2 linked regions of the Variovorax sp. PBL-E5 genome follow. The main gene of each other region encodes a partner of the protein of the gene in region 2 in a complex. Links are inferred from orthologs where the notes say so. Each region holds a gene or a part of one and is shown on either strand. Other genes may lie near its edges. The genes, in order: accD and accB.

What was found.
Region 1: the proteins of accB (region 2) and accD are in contact, whole or in part, in a solved structure (PDB 8UXZ), measured with the Escherichia coli proteins. The link is inferred for Variovorax sp. PBL-E5 from one-to-one orthologs.

The regions. Positions count from the first base shown.
Region 1 is NZ_LR594671.1:4,070,773-4,078,550, reverse strand. The notes cover bases 42-2,998. They hold accD (acetyl-CoA carboxylase, carboxyltransferase subunit beta), read right to left. Parts: upstream 1,978-2,998; coding sequence 1,105-1,977; downstream 42-1,104. Other genes in these bases: trpB (tryptophan synthase subunit beta), read right to left, coding at 2,851-2,998; trpA (tryptophan synthase subunit alpha), read right to left, coding at 2,009-2,854; WDLP6_RS19860 (YggT family protein), read left to right, coding at 529-1,089; WDLP6_RS19865 (LON peptidase substrate-binding domain-containing protein), read right to left, coding at 42-479. Outside these bases: more of WDLP6_RS19865, read right to left, coding at 1-41; more of trpB, read right to left, coding at 2,999-4,128; WDLP6_RS19840 (phosphoribosylanthranilate isomerase), read right to left, coding at 4,177-4,863; tRNA pseudouridine(38-40) synthase TruA, read right to left, coding at 4,860-5,672; WDLP6_RS19830 (FimV/HubP family polar landmark protein), read right to left, coding at 5,699-7,778.
Region 2 is NZ_LR594671.1:929,744-937,448, reverse strand. What follows is about bases 4,807-7,690. They hold accB (acetyl-CoA carboxylase biotin carboxyl carrier protein), read right to left. Parts: upstream 6,539-7,690; coding sequence 6,074-6,538; downstream 4,807-6,073. Other genes in these bases: WDLP6_RS04555 (hypothetical protein), read right to left, coding at 7,183-7,690; WDLP6_RS04560 (TlpA family protein disulfide reductase), read right to left, coding at 6,653-7,186; accC (acetyl-CoA carboxylase biotin carboxylase subunit), read right to left, coding at 4,807-6,071. Outside these bases: WDLP6_RS04595 (ribonucleotide-diphosphate reductase subunit beta), read left to right, coding at 1-804; WDLP6_RS04590 (histone H1-like DNA-binding protein), read left to right, coding at 1,001-1,465; WDLP6_RS04585 (carbohydrate kinase family protein), read right to left, coding at 1,533-2,435; WDLP6_RS04580 (zinc-ribbon and DUF3426 domain-containing protein), read right to left, coding at 2,493-3,782; prmA (50S ribosomal protein L11 methyltransferase), read right to left, coding at 3,825-4,709; more of accC, read right to left, coding at 4,722-4,806; more of WDLP6_RS04555, read right to left, coding at 7,691-7,705. UniProt on the Escherichia coli protein: This protein is a component of the acetyl coenzyme A carboxylase complex; first, biotin carboxylase catalyzes the carboxylation of the carrier protein and then the transcarboxylase transfers the carboxyl group to form malonyl-CoA.

The sequences.
Region 1 (7,778 bases), 3.1 Mb from region 2 along the record:
GGCAGCCGCACGCGGTCGTTGCCCTCCATCCGCCGCCGCTCTTCCAGCGCGGTGACCAGCCGGCGCAACGAATCCGCACTCTGCTGCAGATCCTGCGGGACTTCGAGCGCCTGGTCATCGGGCAGCGCTTCGACGCTGGCCGTCCACAGTCCATGCCTCTGCAACTCGCTGGAATGAATGCGAAAGCGCTGCGTGCCCGCGCATTCGATCTGCATCAGGCCGGCCTGGGGAACGTCGAATTCGCGGATGACGGCGAGCGTCCCGATGGCCGAGAAGCTTTCGGCCTCTGCGCCGGCCCGGCGAACCTCGCTGCCCAGCGTGAGGCCGACCACGCCGAACGGCGCGCCCGTCTTGTGGCACTTGCCGATCATGTCGAGGTAGCGGACCTCGAAAATGCGCAGCGGCAGCAAGCCGCCGGGAAACAGCACGGTGCCCAGCGGAAACAAGGGCAGGTCGTGCAGAAGGGAGGGTGTCGTCATCGATGAACCTTGCATGGCTATCATCGCATTCCGTTCACGACCGCGACCCATGTTCTATCAAATCCCCGCGTTTCTGCTCGACGTGATCGTCGGCCTCCTCGGGGGCGCCTGTCTGCTGCGCCTCTACATGCAGTATCACCGGGTGCCTTTCGGTAACCCGCTGGGCCGCTTCGTGTTCGCCATCAGCGACTGGATCGTGTTGCCGCTGCGGCGCGTGGTGCCGCCGGTCAAGCGCTGGGATCTCGCCAGCGCGATCGCCGCCTGGCTGCTGGTGATGGCCAAGTTCCTGCTGCTCTGGCTGCTGATGGGCGGCCTGGGCCGCTGGACGATCCTGCCGCTGGTGTCGCTGATCGGGCTGTTGCAGCTCGCGGTATCGGGGCTCACCGCGCTGCTGATCGTCTATGCCGTGTTGTCGTGGGTGCCGAGCGCGTCTTCGATGCTGCAGGATCTCATCGCGCGGCTCGCGGAGCCGCTCGTGCGGCCGCTGCGGCGCTTCATTCCGCTGGTGGGTGGCGTCGACCTGTCGCCGCTGGCCGCCATCGTGCTGCTGCAGATCGTTGCCATCGTGCTCGGCAATCTGATGGGCTCGGCGTTCACCCTCGGACGCTGAGGTCCGCGCCGCCCGTCAGACCACTGCGTCGGCGGATTGGCGCAGCAGCATCGCCAGCGTGCTGGCCACGGTCTTGCGCAGTTCGCGCCGGTCGCAGATGAAATCGATTGCGCCCTTGGTCTGCAGGAACTCGGCGCGCTGAAAGCCTTCCGGCAGCGTCACCCGCACGGTCGATTCGATCACGCGCGGCCCGGCGAAGCCGATCAGCGCCTTCGGTTCCGCGATGACCACGTCGCCGACGAAGGCAAAGCCCGCGCTCACGCCGCCCATGGTCGGGTCGGTCAGCACGCTGATGTAGGGAAGGCCCTTCTTGGCCAGCCGGGTGAGCGATGCGTTGGTCTTGGCCATCTGCATGAGCGACAGCAAGCCTTCCTGCATGCGCGCGCCGCCGGTGGCCGTGAAGCAGATGAACGGCACCTTCTGCTCGATGGCGGTCTCGACGCCGCGCACGAAGCGCTCGCCGACCACGCTGCCCATGCTGCCGCCCATGAAGTCGAACTCGAAGCAGGCCACCACGACATTGATGCTGTGCACCGAGCCGCCGATGACCACGAGCGCGTCGGTCTCGCCGGTGTTCTCGAGCGCCTCCTTGAGCCGCTCGGGGTACTTGCGGCTGTCCTTGAACTTGAGTGCGTCGACCGGCAGCACTTCCTGGCCGACTTCGTAGCGGCCTTCGGGATCGAGGAAGGCGTCCAGCCGCGCGCGCGCGCCGATGCGGTGGTGGTGGCCGCAGCTCGGGCACACGTTCTGGTTGTGTTCGAGGTCGGTCTTGTAGAGCACCGTGTCGCAGCTCGGGCATTTGATCCAAAGGCCTTCCGGCATTTGGCGGCGCTCGCTCGGATCGATGGGCGCAATCTTGGGGGGAAGCAGTTTTTCTAGCCAGCTCATGAAGTCTCCATCCGGGGTGAGGGCATGCGGATTATCGGCCAGCCGTGTTCTTGGGCGTGGCCGTGGGCAGGGCGTCCAGTGCCTGCCGGATTTCGGACAGGAATTCGCGCACCACCGGCACCACCGCCTCCCGCGGCTGGTTCTCTATCAGCTGGATGATGCGGGTGCCGATCACGACCGCATCGGCAGCCGAGCCGACGGCCTGCGCGGTGCGCGCGTCACGAATGCCAAAACCGACGCCGACCGGCAGCTGCATGTGCTCGCGGATGCGCGGGATCATCCGGCCGACCGCTTCGGTGTCGAGATGGCCCGCACCGGTCACACCCTTGAGCGAGACGTAGTAGACGTAGCCGGTGGCAATGCGGCCGACCTGTGCCATGCGCTCGCCGGTGCTGGTGGGCGCGAGCAGGAAGATCAGGTCGATGCCGCTCGCCCGAAGCTTGGCGGCGAATTCCTCGCACTCTTCGGGCGGGTAGTCGACGACCAGCAGGCCGTCGACGCCGGCTGCCGCGGCATCGCGGATGAACGAATGCTTGCCGTGCACCAGGTCGTAGTGTTCGACCGGATTCGCGTAGCCCATCAGCACCACGGGCGTGCTTTCGTTCTGCCGTCGAAAGGTGGCGACCATGGCCAGCACCTGTTTCATGCCGATGCCCAGCGCGAGCGCGGCCTCGCCGGCCTTCTGAATTACCGGACCGTCGGCCATTGGGTCGGAGAAGGGCACGCCGAGCTCGATCACGTCGGCGCCCGCCTCGGCCATGCCGTGCATGAGTTCCGGCGTGATGTCGGCGAAAGGAAAGCCCGCGGTCACGTAGGGGATCAGCGCCTTGCGGCCGTCCTTGCGCAAGGCGTCGAAAGTGGCAGCGATGCGGCTCATGCACGGCCTCCCTTCACGCTGAGGCCGCGCATCGACGGCCGATCGTAGAAGTCGATGCCGGAGAGGTCGGCCACCGTGCCGATGTCCTTGTCGCCGCGACCCGAGAGATTGACCAGGATCGACTGATCGGGGCGCATGGTCTTCGCCAGTTTCATCGCGTGGGCGAAGGCATGGCTCGATTCGAGGGCGGGGATGATGCCTTCGGTGCGGCACAGGTAGTGAAAGGCTTCGAGTGCCTCGGCATCGGTGATGCCGACATATTCGGCGCGACCGATGTCGGCCAGGTAGGCATGCTCCGGGCCGACGCCGGGGTAATCGAGCCCGGCGCTGATGCTGTGCGTCTCGGTCACCTGGCCGTCCTCGTTCTGCAGCAGGTAGGTCCGGTTGCCGTGCAGCACACCGGGACTGCCGCGCAGGATCGAGGCCGAATGCTTGCCGCTGTCCAGGCCTTCGCCCGCGGCCTCCACGCCGATCAGGCGCGTGCCTTCGAAGGGAATATAGGGATGGAAGATGCCCATCGCATTGCTGCCGCCGCCCACGCAGGCAACCACCACGTCGGGTTGCCGGCCTCCGGCTTCGCCGCCGAGGCCTTGCGCGGCCAGCATGGCGGGCATCTGTTCGATGCATTCGATGCCGATCACGCTCTGGAAGTCGCGCACCATGGTCGGATAGGGATGCGGGCCGGCGACGGTGCCGATGATGTAGAAGGTATTTTCGACGTTGGTGACCCAGTCGCGCATCGCCTCGTTGAGCGCGTCCTTCAGGGTCTTGCTGCCCGATTCCACTGGCACGACGGTTGCGCCCAGCAGGTTCATGCGATAGACATTCGGGCTCTGGCGCTTCACGTCCTGACTGCCCATGTAGACCACGCATTCGAGCCCGTAGCGTGCGCAGATGGTGGCCGTGGCCACGCCGTGCTGGCCGGCGCCGGTTTCGGCGATCACGCGCGGCTTGCCCATGCGCTTGGCGAGCATGGCCTGGCCGATGGTGTTGTTGACCTTGTGGGCGCCGGTGTGATTCAGGTCCTCTCGCTTGAGGTAGATCTGCGCGCCGCCCATTTCGCGGCTGGTGCGCGCCGCATGGTAGATCGGCGAGGGTCGGCCCACGAAATGCGCGAGCTCGTAGTGGAATTCGGCCAGGAATTCGGGGTCGTCCTTGTACCGGGCGTAGGCGTCACGCAATTCATTGATCGCGTGGGTCAGCGTTTCGCTGGCGAAAGTGCCGCCGTAGATGCCGAAATGGCCGGTGGCGTCGGGTTGCTGGTAGGTGGTCATGGTCTCGATCGGTGGGCCGGCCGCGCCAGACGATCGAGGCGCAGTCAGCTAGAACAGGGCGTCGGCCGCACGCACGGCGGCCACGAATTCGCGAATCTTCCGGGCGTCCTTGATGCCTTTGCAGGCCTCGACGCCGGAACTCACGTCAACGGACAGCGACCGGGCGGCCGTCCGCAACTGGCGAATGCCATCGCCCACGTTTGCAGGTGTGAGCCCACCACTCAAGACGAGGTGAGCGTCGACGGCGGGTGGAAGATGTGACCAATCGAATGCCTTGCCGCCACCGCCATAGGCTTCGACGTGGGCGTCGAGCAGGATGGCGTGGGCGCGGGAGTAATCGGACGCGTATTTTACGAGATCGAAGCCGGCGCCGGCCGCACCGACCGGAATCCGGGCCGCGCGCAGGAAGCGGTGCGCGCCCTGGCCGCTCGCCTGCCAGCATTGATCGGGTGTTTCATCGCCATGGAACTGCGCGACGGCACCGGGCACGGCAGCGAGGGCGGCCCTTGCGGCTGCGGCCTCTTCGTTGACGAACAGCAGCACCGGCGTGACGAAGGGCGGCAGCCTGGCGGCCAGCCGCGCCGCGCGTTCAACGGTGACTGCGCGCGGGCTGGCCGGATACAGCACGAAGCCGATCGCATCGGCACCGCCATCGACGGCTGCGTCCACGTCCTCCTCGCGTGTCAGCCCGCAGATCTTGATGCGTGTACGGGCAACGTGGCGAATGGAAGTCATGGCGGATCATCATACGCAACGCCCCCCGCCTGCAGCGTTGCCTGCGGCGGCAAGCCCCAGCCGGCGTCGTAGAGCGGTCCCAGAAAGTACAGGCCATCCGCCGAGAAAGTCGGGGCGGCGACCTTGCGGCTGCGGGCCTCCAGTACCTTGCGCATCCATTCCGGACGCTCGTCGCCATGGCCGATGCGCACCAGGCAACCCATGATGTTGCGGATCATGTGATGCAGGAACGCGTCGGCCTCGAACTCGAAGTGCCAGCGGCAGCGTTCCGTCTCGCCGTGCCGCGTGACCGTGATGCGCCGCAGGTCCTTGATCGGCGAACGTGCCTGGCAGGCCGAAGCGCGGAACGAGCTGAAGTCGTGCTGGCCCAGCAGCATCGTGGCCGCCTCGCGCATCGCGTTGCCGTCGAGTGCGCGCATCGACCAGCCCACGCGGCCCGCATCCAGGCTCGGCCGCACCGGCGACTGCGACAGCACGTAGAGGTAGCGGCGCGTGAGCGCGCTAGCGCGGCAATGGAACTGGTCGGGCACCGGCTGCGCCCATTGCACCGCGATGTCGGCGGGCAGGAAGCGGTTGGTGCCGCGCACCCAGGAGAAGGGGGTGCGGTGAATGGCCGTGTCGAAATGCACCACCTGCATCAAGGCATGGACACCGGCATCGGTGCGGCCCGCGCAGAGCGTGGAGATCGGCTGGGCGGCGAAGCGGGTGAGCGCCGCTTCGAGCTTGTCCTGGACGGTTTGGCCCGACAGCTGGCTCTGCCAGCCCTGGTAGCCCTGGCCGTTGTAGCGGATGCCGAGCGCCAGCCTCACGGTGGAGTAGGCGGCGCCATGGCCGCTCAGCGCAATTGGCCGAGCAGTTGCTTGGCTTCGGCCTTGACGTCGCCCGAGCTCTCGGCAGCGACTTCCTCGATCAGTGAGCGGGCACCTTCGACATCGCCGAGTGCCTTCAGTTCGCGCGCCAGCGAAAGCTTGATCGCATGCGGGCTCTCCGCGCCTTCTTCGAGCGGTTCGAGCCGGCCACGCTCGGTGTCGGACGGGTTGCGATCCGGCAGGCCGGCCAGCGAACTCATGTCGAATTCGATGAAGCCGGAATCGCCGGGCAAGCCCGCGCGCAGGGTTGCCGGCTGCGTCATTTCGTCCTCGGGCGAGGGCGCGCGCGGAATCGGCTCGAGCACACCCGGTGCGGTGTCGAAGTCGTTCTCGAGATGAAGTGCTGCGATGGCGCTCAGCGGAGCGGCGTCGGTCGCCGCAGCGGCTGCGGGCGTCGGGGTGCGCGGAACCTCGCGCACCGTCGACGGGAATGGCTCCGGCGACGGTGTCGGCGGCAGGCTGGCCGTGAGCGGCGCCGGCGTCGAGGGCTTGGCCAAGTCGAGATCGAAATCGAGCGGCGCCACGGAAGGCACGAAGGCCGGTGGAGGCGCTGCGACGACCTGTGGCATGACCGGGCCGGAACTCGGGCTCAGGGCCGGCGCGGGCGAGGATGTCGCCGCTGCCAATGTGCCTGCGAATGCGGCGGCTTCGGCGGCGGAGACGCCGCGGCTGCCGGATTCATACAGCGGGTTGCCGGGATCCAGGTCCTTGCCCATTTCCGCCACGCGACCCCAGTCGCTGCCGGTGCCGCCGGTCAGCTTGTGCACATCGGCCGCGAGCGCCTCGTAGGCGCGCAGGTCGCGGCGCTTGGCATGGATCTCGAGCAGCTTGAGGTGGATGGCGGTGCGTTCAGGATTGACCCGCAGTGCTTCGCGCAGGATTTCCTCGGCTTGCAGATCGCGGCCGTAGGCCAGATAGACATCGGCTTCGGCCACCGGGTCCACGTCGCCTGCGTCCAGCTGGCTGGGAGAGTAGGACAGCGAGGAGACGACCGAATTGCCCCGGTTCTTGGTGTCGACCGACTCGCCGCCGCTGGCGCCGAAGAAGGAGTCCTTGGGCATGCGGCTTTCGATGAACACGCTGTCGCCGCTTTGGGGGCGCTTGCGGCCCAGCACGCGATGGAGAAAGAAGGCGACCAGCAGCGCGATCAGTGCGGCGGCACCGAGCATGAGCGGGTTGTCGAGCAGTTCCGCGAAGAACCCGCGCTCTGTCGGCGCAGGCGTGGCCGCCGGCTTGACAATGACCGGTGCCTTGGGCGCAGCGGAGGCAGTGGCCGCGGCCGACGAGGCGGCTTGCGTCGTCCCGTCGGCTGCTGTGGCAGATGCCGCGGCAGCGGGCGCGACGACAGCGGGCGTCGGCGGGCTGATCGCGCTCGCTGCCGATGCCGCGTTACCCGAGCCCGCAGTGCTTCCCGCAGCGGAGGCTGCGACCGACGGAGCGCTTGCCGCAGCGGGTGCGGCGCTGCTTGCCGTAGCAGCGGTCCCGCTGGCGCTTTGCAGCTTGTTCAGCTCGCTGATGTTCTTCGACAGTTCGGCAACGCGGGCGCTGCTCTCCTGTGCCTGCCGGGTCTGCGCCAGCTTGTCTTCGGCGGACACGTTCGCCGGGCCGCCCTGCGTGACCTTGAGTTTGTCGGCTGCTGCATTCGCCGCATTGCGATCCTCGACATTGGCCTGCAGCTTGCCCGAGGCCTGGCGGCCGGCGTCGGCGACGTTCGATTCGGGGGTGTTATCCGCCAGGCGGCGGCGGTACTCGCTGAAGTCGTGGCTCTGCGCTGTCACCATGCGCCGCGCTTCGGTCGCAGGAACGGCGCTCGCCTGGGACGGGTCCGGCAAGTCGAGCACGGCACCGGCCTTGATGCGGTTGACATTGCCGCGAATGAAGGCATTGGGATTGGCACGCAGCAGCGCCACCAGCATCTGGTCGAGCGATACGTCCGCTGTCTTGTAGGCACCGGCGATCTTGCTGGCGGTATCGCCGGCCTGTACCGTGACGTGCTGATCGCCGCCCGCGGGGGTGCGAATGGCCGGACTCGCGTTTGCCGCCCTT
Region 2 (7,705 bases):
CTCGGCTTCTTCGTGACCGCCGATTCGCTGGCCGCCAACAACATCGTGCTGGGCACCTACCGCCACATCACGGCGCCGGAGTGCCGCCAGTTCCTGCTGCGTCAGGCTTTCGAAGAGGCGATCCACACCCACGCCTACCAGTACATCGTCGAATCGCTCGGCCTTGACGAGAGCGAGATCTTCAACGCCTACAACGAGGTGCCTTCGATCCGCGAGAAGGACCAGTTCCTGATCCCGTTCATCGAGGCCATCAGCGACCCGCACTTCCACACCGGCACGCACGAAAGCGACCAAACGCTGCTCAAGTCGCTGATCGTCTTCGCCTGCCTGATGGAAGGCCTGTTCTTCTACGTCGGCTTCACGCAGATCCTTGCGCTCGGCCGCCAGAACAAGATGACCGGTGCCGCCGAGCAGTACCAGTACATCCTGCGCGATGAGTCGATGCACTGCAATTTCGGCATCGACCTGATCAACCAGTTGAAGCTCGAGAATCCGAACCTCTGGACCTCCGAGTTCAAGGCAGAGATCAAGGCGCTCTTCATGAAGGCCGTCGAGCTCGAATACAAATATGCCGAAGACACCATGCCGCGCGGCGTGCTCGGCATGAACGCCTCCATGTTCAAGGGCTACCTGCGCTACATCGCCAACCGGCGCGCGCAGCAGATCGGCCTTGAGACGCTCTTCCCGAACGAAGAAAACCCATTCCCCTGGATGAGCGAAATGATCGACCTGAAGAAGGAGCGCAACTTCTTCGAAACCCGTGTGATCGAGTATCAGTCGGGTGGTGCGCTCTCCTGGGATTGAATTTTTGCGACAAAACAATAAGGTGAATTCAGGAATTGCCCTTGCCGCCGATCGCACCGAAGAGTGCGGCGCCGACGAAGGCTCAGGTGTTCATGGTGCTGGATCTTGATCCAACGCCATGAATCGCTTCACGCTGACCAACATGCGTGGAGTGCTTCAAAAGGTTGATTTTTCAACTTGATCAGGAGAAATAGAAATGGCAACTGCAAAGAAAGCGCCGGCTAAGAAAGCCGCTGCAAAGAAGGCCCCGGCCAAGAAGGCACCAGCGAAGAAGGTAGCCGCCAAGAAGGCGCCGGCCAAGAAGGTCGCTGCGAAGAAGGCTCCGGCCAAGAAGGTAGCCGCCAAGAAGGCACCGGCGAAGAAGGCTGCTGCGAAGAAGGCTCCGGCCAAGAAGGCGCCGGCGAAGAAGGCCGCTGCCAAGAAGGCGCCGGCCAAGAAGGCTGCAGCCAAGAAGGCACCGGCGAAAAAGGCCGCTGCCAAGAAGGCCCCTGCGAAAAAGGCTGCAGCCAAAAAGCCTGCTGCCAAGAAAGCAGCGAAGAAGCCTGCTGCCAAGAAGGCCGCGAAAGCGCCCGCCAAGGCCGCCGTAGCGCCTGCTCCTGCGGCGCAAACGACGCTGAACCCACAGGCAGCATGGCCGTTTCCGACGGCCAGCAAGCCCTGAGTCTTTCAGCGGCCTTGAAGGCAAAAGCCCGGCACCTTGCGGTGTCGGGCTTTTTTATGCGGCTACTTCAAAGGCCGAGCGCTTTGAGATCGACTTGGTAGTTCTGAGGGCCTCGCTGCGCGATCTTGAGCGCACCGATGCGATTGCCCAGCGCTGCGCAGCGCGCAAGCGGCCAGTCCTGCTCGAGACCGAAGAGCAGCGCACCGCGCCAGGCATCACCGCAGCCGGTGGGCTCGACCACGGCGGCAGGCGTCACGCCGGGAACATGCTCGCGCTCGCCGTGGGTCCACACCTCGCAGCCTTCGGCCGCCAGGGTCACCACCAATCCGCGTACGCGCTTCGAGATGTCGGCAAGGCTCCACCCGGTGCGCTGCGACAGCATCTTTCCCTCGTAGTCGTTGACCACCACCCAGCTGGCCAGGTCGACGAAGTGCGCGAGCTCCTTGCCGTCGAACATCGGCAAGCCCTGGCCCGGATCGAACACGAAAGGAATGCCCGCCGCCTTGAACTGCTCCGCGTGCTGCAGCATCGCCTCGCGGCCGTCCGGCGCAACGATGCCGAGTCGAATGTCCTCGCGCGCGACCACACGCGTGATGTGCGCCTGCTGCATCGCGCCCGGATGGAATGCAGTGATCTGGTTGTTGTCGCGGTCGTTCATGATCATGGCCTGGGCGGTGAAGCTGTCGTCCACCTGCCGCACGAACTCGGTGCTGATGCCGAGCGCACGCAGGCGTTCCAGGTAATCGCCGCCGTCGCTTCCGACCGTCGCCATTGGCAATGCAGTGCCGCCGAGCGCGCGGAGGCTGTAGGCGATGTTGCCGGCGCAGCCGCCGAAGTCACGCCGCAGGCCGGGCACGAGGAAGGACACGTTGAGGATGTGCAACTGATCCGGAAGAATCTGGTCGGCAAACCGGCCTTCGAAGGTCATGATGGTGTCGAACGCGAGGGAACCGCAAATCACTGCTGCCATGGATACGCCATTGGTTGAAAAGAATGGAAAAGGAAGAAAGGAAGAATCGCCGGATATTCAAGGGTAGAACGCCTCGACGACAAAGCCCGCGACCGGCGGCAGCGCTGCCGCCTCGGCACCGACGAGCGTGATCGGCAGCGACGCTGCGCGCTCGCCGCGAGCCGAGAGCACGGCAGGCGCGCCGAATTCGGCAGGCATCAGAACTCGTCGCACGACCGTCCGATCCTGTGTGTCGCGCAAGGACAATTCCACCGCCGGCATCGCCAGCGGCACGCTCGCCCCATTGCGCAAGCTGAAGTCGAGCCGATAGGCATCGCCGTTTTTTGCGCGTGAGAAGGAGGCACCCTCGATCACGATGTCGTTCTTCCGGCGCAGCGCGGAAATCTCGCATCCGGTCAGACGGCACAGCGCCGTGAGCGCAGGACGCAAGGAAGGGCTCCGCGCCGCGATGGCATCGCGCCGCTCATGCACTGCCTGTGCAGCAAGCGCCAGCAAGCCAGCCAGGATGGCGATCGAATAGAGCGAGCGGTGCGCTGTCGGACGCCGCCAGAAGCCTGGCGCTGCATCTTCGGACTCCGAAGAAGGTGCAAATCCCCCGGCCGCACCACTCAACGGCCACTCCGGCTCGCTGGCCATCTGCATGATCGGCGCCGATTCGCGCGCCGCCACTTTCTCTTCGTGCGCCTTCGCTTTGGCGGCCTTCTCGCGCGCGCGCCGCAAGGCTTTCTGAAACTGGGCATTCCCCGAATCGCCCATGTCGGGGATCGGATCCCGTCCGACAGGACGGTTTGAAGGCAGCGTCAGATCGATCTTGGGAAATGGCGGATAGGAGGCCTTGGGCGGCATGGGCACTACAGGCGGCTCGACGACGGTCCAAGGCGCATCGGGAACGATGCCGATGAAGCGCAGCGGCGCCGACGACGCGGCGTCCTCGGGCGACCGCACAGCCGACGCGGGATCGGGATCCGGTCTCGATGCCGCCGCTGTGTCCGGCGCCGATGAGGGAAGCTGGATCTCTTCCTGCTCCTCTTCGAAAAAGTCTGCTTCCTCGAAATCCTGCACCGGCGATTCGCTCGTCGACGCGTTCTGCGTGCTTGCCGGCGCCGACGTTTCGGGCCCGGGTTCTATCGGAGGATCGGCATCGGATGCCGGGCCGGGGACATTTCCCACCGAAGGCGTCGCCGACACAGAGGGAGCGTCGGACTCCGGTACTTCCTGGAGATCGGCAGTCGCGTCGAACACTTCGCTGCAACGGCCGCAACGCACCCATCCGTCGGAAATACGAAGCTGGTCCCTCACCACCTTGAAAGTGGTGGCACAGGCAGGACAGCGGGTGACCAGGCTCATGAGATGCCGATTGTAGGAGCGACCTCCGGCGGCAACGGCCGCTCAGAGGCGTGCCGTCATCAGAATCCAGCCATCCTCGTTGTCGCTCACTTCCAGGGCCGCATGAGGTGCGTAGGCGAGCGTCAATTCATCGGCCTGCCGTTCGAGGATGCCGGCCAGCACCAGCGCGCCGCCCGGCGCCACGTGCTCACAGAGCAAGGGAGCAAGCACCTTGAGCGGCGTGGCGAGGATGTTCGCGAGCACGATGCCGTAGCGCCCCTGCGCGGTTTCCGGCAACCCCGCGTTCAGATACACGCCATTCGCTTCGGCATTGAGTCGCGTCGACGCCACCGCGGCTTCGTCGATGTCGATCGCATCGATCTCCGGTGCACCGAATTTCGCGGCGCCGATCGCGAGAATGCCGGAGCCGCAACCGTAGTCCAGCACGCGCCGGCCATCCAACTGGCCCTGCGACGCGATCCAGCGCAGGCACATGCGTGTCGTCGGGTGCGTGCCGGTGCCGAAGGCAAGGCCCGGATCGAGCCGAATCACCTGACGCGCCTGCGGCGGCGGCTCATGCCAACTCGGCACGATCCAGAACTCGGGCGTGACCTCGACCGGAGAGAACTGCGACTGCGTCAACCGCACCCAGTCCTGATCGGGCACGTCGGCCAAGCCGAGCATTCTGCAATCGGCAAAGAAGTCCTGCGCGACCAGCACAGCAGCCGCTTCTCTTGCCAGGCGCTCCTCGGCGAACAGCGCGATCACCCGGGAGCGCTGCCACCCCTCCTTGGGCGGTGGCATGCCCGGCTCGCCGAACAAGGCCTGCTCCGCATCGGTCTGCGCATCCGCATCCTCGACGGAAACGCTCAGCGCATCGAGCGCCTCGAGGGCATCGCTGACAGTCTCGACCCGGTCTTCCGGCGCGAGGAGGCGGAGTTCGAACAAGGCCGACTCCGTTCAGCGCTTGTGCGCCGCGAGCCACTCTTCGAGATAGTGGATGTTGGTGCCGCCGCTCATGAACTTGGCGTCGACCATCAGTTCGCGATGCAGTGGAATGTTGGTCTGGATGCCTTCGATCACCGTTTCGTTCAGTGCCGTGCGCATGCGCGCGAGGGCCTGATCGCGCGTGTCGCCATGCACGATGATCTTGCCGATCATCGAATCGTAGTTCGGGGGCACGAAGTAGTTGGTGTAGACATGCGAATCCACACGAACCCCGGGGCCGCCCGGCGGATGCCACATCGTGATGCGACCCGGCGACGGCGTGAAGTTGTACGGATCCTCGGCGTTGATCCGGCATTCGATCGCATGGCCGCGCATCTCGATCTGGCGCTGCGTGAAGGGCAGCTTCTCGCCTGCCGCCACCATGATCTGCATCTTGACGATGTCGATGCCCGTGGTGAACTCGGTGACCGGATGCTCCACCTGGACACGGGTGTTCATCTCGATGAAATAGAACTCGCCGTTTTCGTAGAGGAACTCGAAGGTGCCGGCGCCGCGGTAGCCGATCTTCTTGCAAGCGGCGGCACAGCGGTCGCCGATCTTCTCGATCAGCTTGCGCGGAATGCCGGGCGCGGGCGATTCCTCGATCACCTTCTGGTGGCGCCGCTGCATGGAGCAATCGCGCTCGCCAAGATAGACGGCATTCTTGTGCTTGTCCGCGAGGATCTGGATCTCGATGTGGCGCGGGTTCTGGAGGAACTTCTCCATGTAGACGGCCGGATTGTTGAACGCCGCGCCGGCTTCCGCCTTGGTCATCTGGATGGCATTGACCAATGCTGCCTCCGTGTGCACCACACGCATGCCGCGTCCGCCACCGCCGCCCGCCGCCTTGACGATGATCGGATAGCCGATCGCACGCGCAATGCGCTTGTTGGTGGCCGCATCGTCCGACAGTTCACCCTCGGACCCGGGCACGCAGGGCACGCCAGCCTTGATCATCGTCTGCTTGGCCGACACCTTGTCGCCCATGATGCGGATCGATTCCGGGGTCGGGCCGATGAACTGGAATCCGCTTTGCTCGACGCGCTCGGCGAAATTGGCGTTCTCGCTCAGGAAGCCGTAACCCGGGTGAATCGCCTCGGAGTCCGTCACCTCGGCGGCCGAGATGATGGCCGGCATGTTCAGATAGCTCTGCGAGGAAGGCGCGGGACCGATGCACACCGCTTCCTGCGCGAGCTTCACGTACTTGGCCTCGCGGTCGGCCTCGGAATACACCATGACCGCCTTGATGCCGAGTTCGCTGCAGGCGCGCTGGATGCGCAGCGCGATCTCGCCGCGATTGGCGACCAGAATCTTCTTGAACATGGTCACTCGATGATGAACAGCGGCTGGCCGTATTCGACCGCCTGGCCGTTCTCGCCGAGGATCTGGGTCACGGTCCCGGATTTGTCCGCCTCGATTTCATTGAGGATCTTCATCGCTTCGATGATGCAGACTGTGTCGCCCTCCTTGACCTGGCTGCCGATCTCGACGAAGGCCGGTGCACCCGGGCTCGAAGATCGATAGAAGGTCCCCACCATCGGCGACTTGATGGCATGACCGGCCGGCACTGCGGCCTCCGCAGGCGCGCCAGCGGGTGCGGCGGCGATGGCGCCAGATACGGCAGTTGCACCGGCCGGGGCTGGTGCAGCGAGCGTCTGAACATATTGAACGGGGGCAGCCACGCCGCCCTTGACGATACGGACCTTGCCTTCGGTTTCGGTGATTTCCAGTTCGGAAATATTCGATTCGGACACCAGATCGATGAGTGTCTTCAGTTTGCGTAGATCCATGGGACTCCAGCGCCGGCTTTGCCGGTTATTAGAACTTAAATCGCCTGAAAATCGGCTTATTTCGGCGTTTCAGCGCCAACTGCCGGATTCGTGGGCCCGGATTCTAGCTCTGAACTAGACGCGGTGCCATGCCTGGAAGTCGCTCGGCTCAAGCTTTCCCATTTTACGCGCCGAGACGGAGCCATCGGCCGCCACCACGAACGAGAAGGGCAATCCCCCGGCGCTGTTGCCCAATTGCTTGACCAGTTCCGTGCCATCCAGACCCGCCAGACCGATGGGATAGGTGACCGGCGTCTTGACCAGGAACTTGCGCACAGCGCTCGGTTGATCGATTGCCAATCCGATCACTTGCCATCCGTTGGCACTATTTTCGCGGAAGAAGGCGTCGATCATTGGCATTTCCTCCACACAAGGAGGACACCAGGTCGCCCAGAAGTTGACCAGCAAGGGCTTGCCGCGGAGGTTTGCGAGCAGCAATTCGCCGCCCTCCGGACGATCGAAGCGGCGGGACCAGAAGTCCGCGCCGAGCTTCTCGCCACCGCTGGCGCCAGCGTCGTGGCGCCAGAGCGCGCCGCCCAGGCCAGCCGCAGCCGCAATGGCCGCGACGCCGCCATAAATCAGGCCTCGGCGCGTTGGCGAAGAAGTCATTCCGTATCCTTTTCTATCAGCCGTCGCAGCGCGGCCAGATTTCCGCGGGGCACGCGGCCTTGTGCATCGGGCTTGAGCGCACCGCGCAGGTCGTCGAGGTCGTACACGAGCAAGTGAACGCCGATCTCCTCGCCCAGCGTACGACTTGCGGCATGGACGCTGAGCGCCTCGACCTGCTCGCCATGGAAGCCGGTGACCATGCGCGGCTCGTAGTCGACATGGTGATCGATCAGCGCGATCTCCGCCGATTTCGAATCGTCGCAAAAGAGCTGGATGTAGATGTCCGACAGCCGCGTGGCCGTGCCGTGCCACACGGCGCCGCCAACGTGAGGCCGGAACTGCGCCATCCGCTCCATCCATTCGAGCGCAAGCAGCCGCAACGCATGCAGCTCCTTGGGTTGCGTGTCGGCGCAGTACAGCTGGATGTAATCCCGGACCTCGGCCTCGACCTCGTCATTGTTGGGCAGCGCGGTGCGCGCGGGCAAACCCAGATCGCGCAGTGCACGGCGTTTCGCCGGG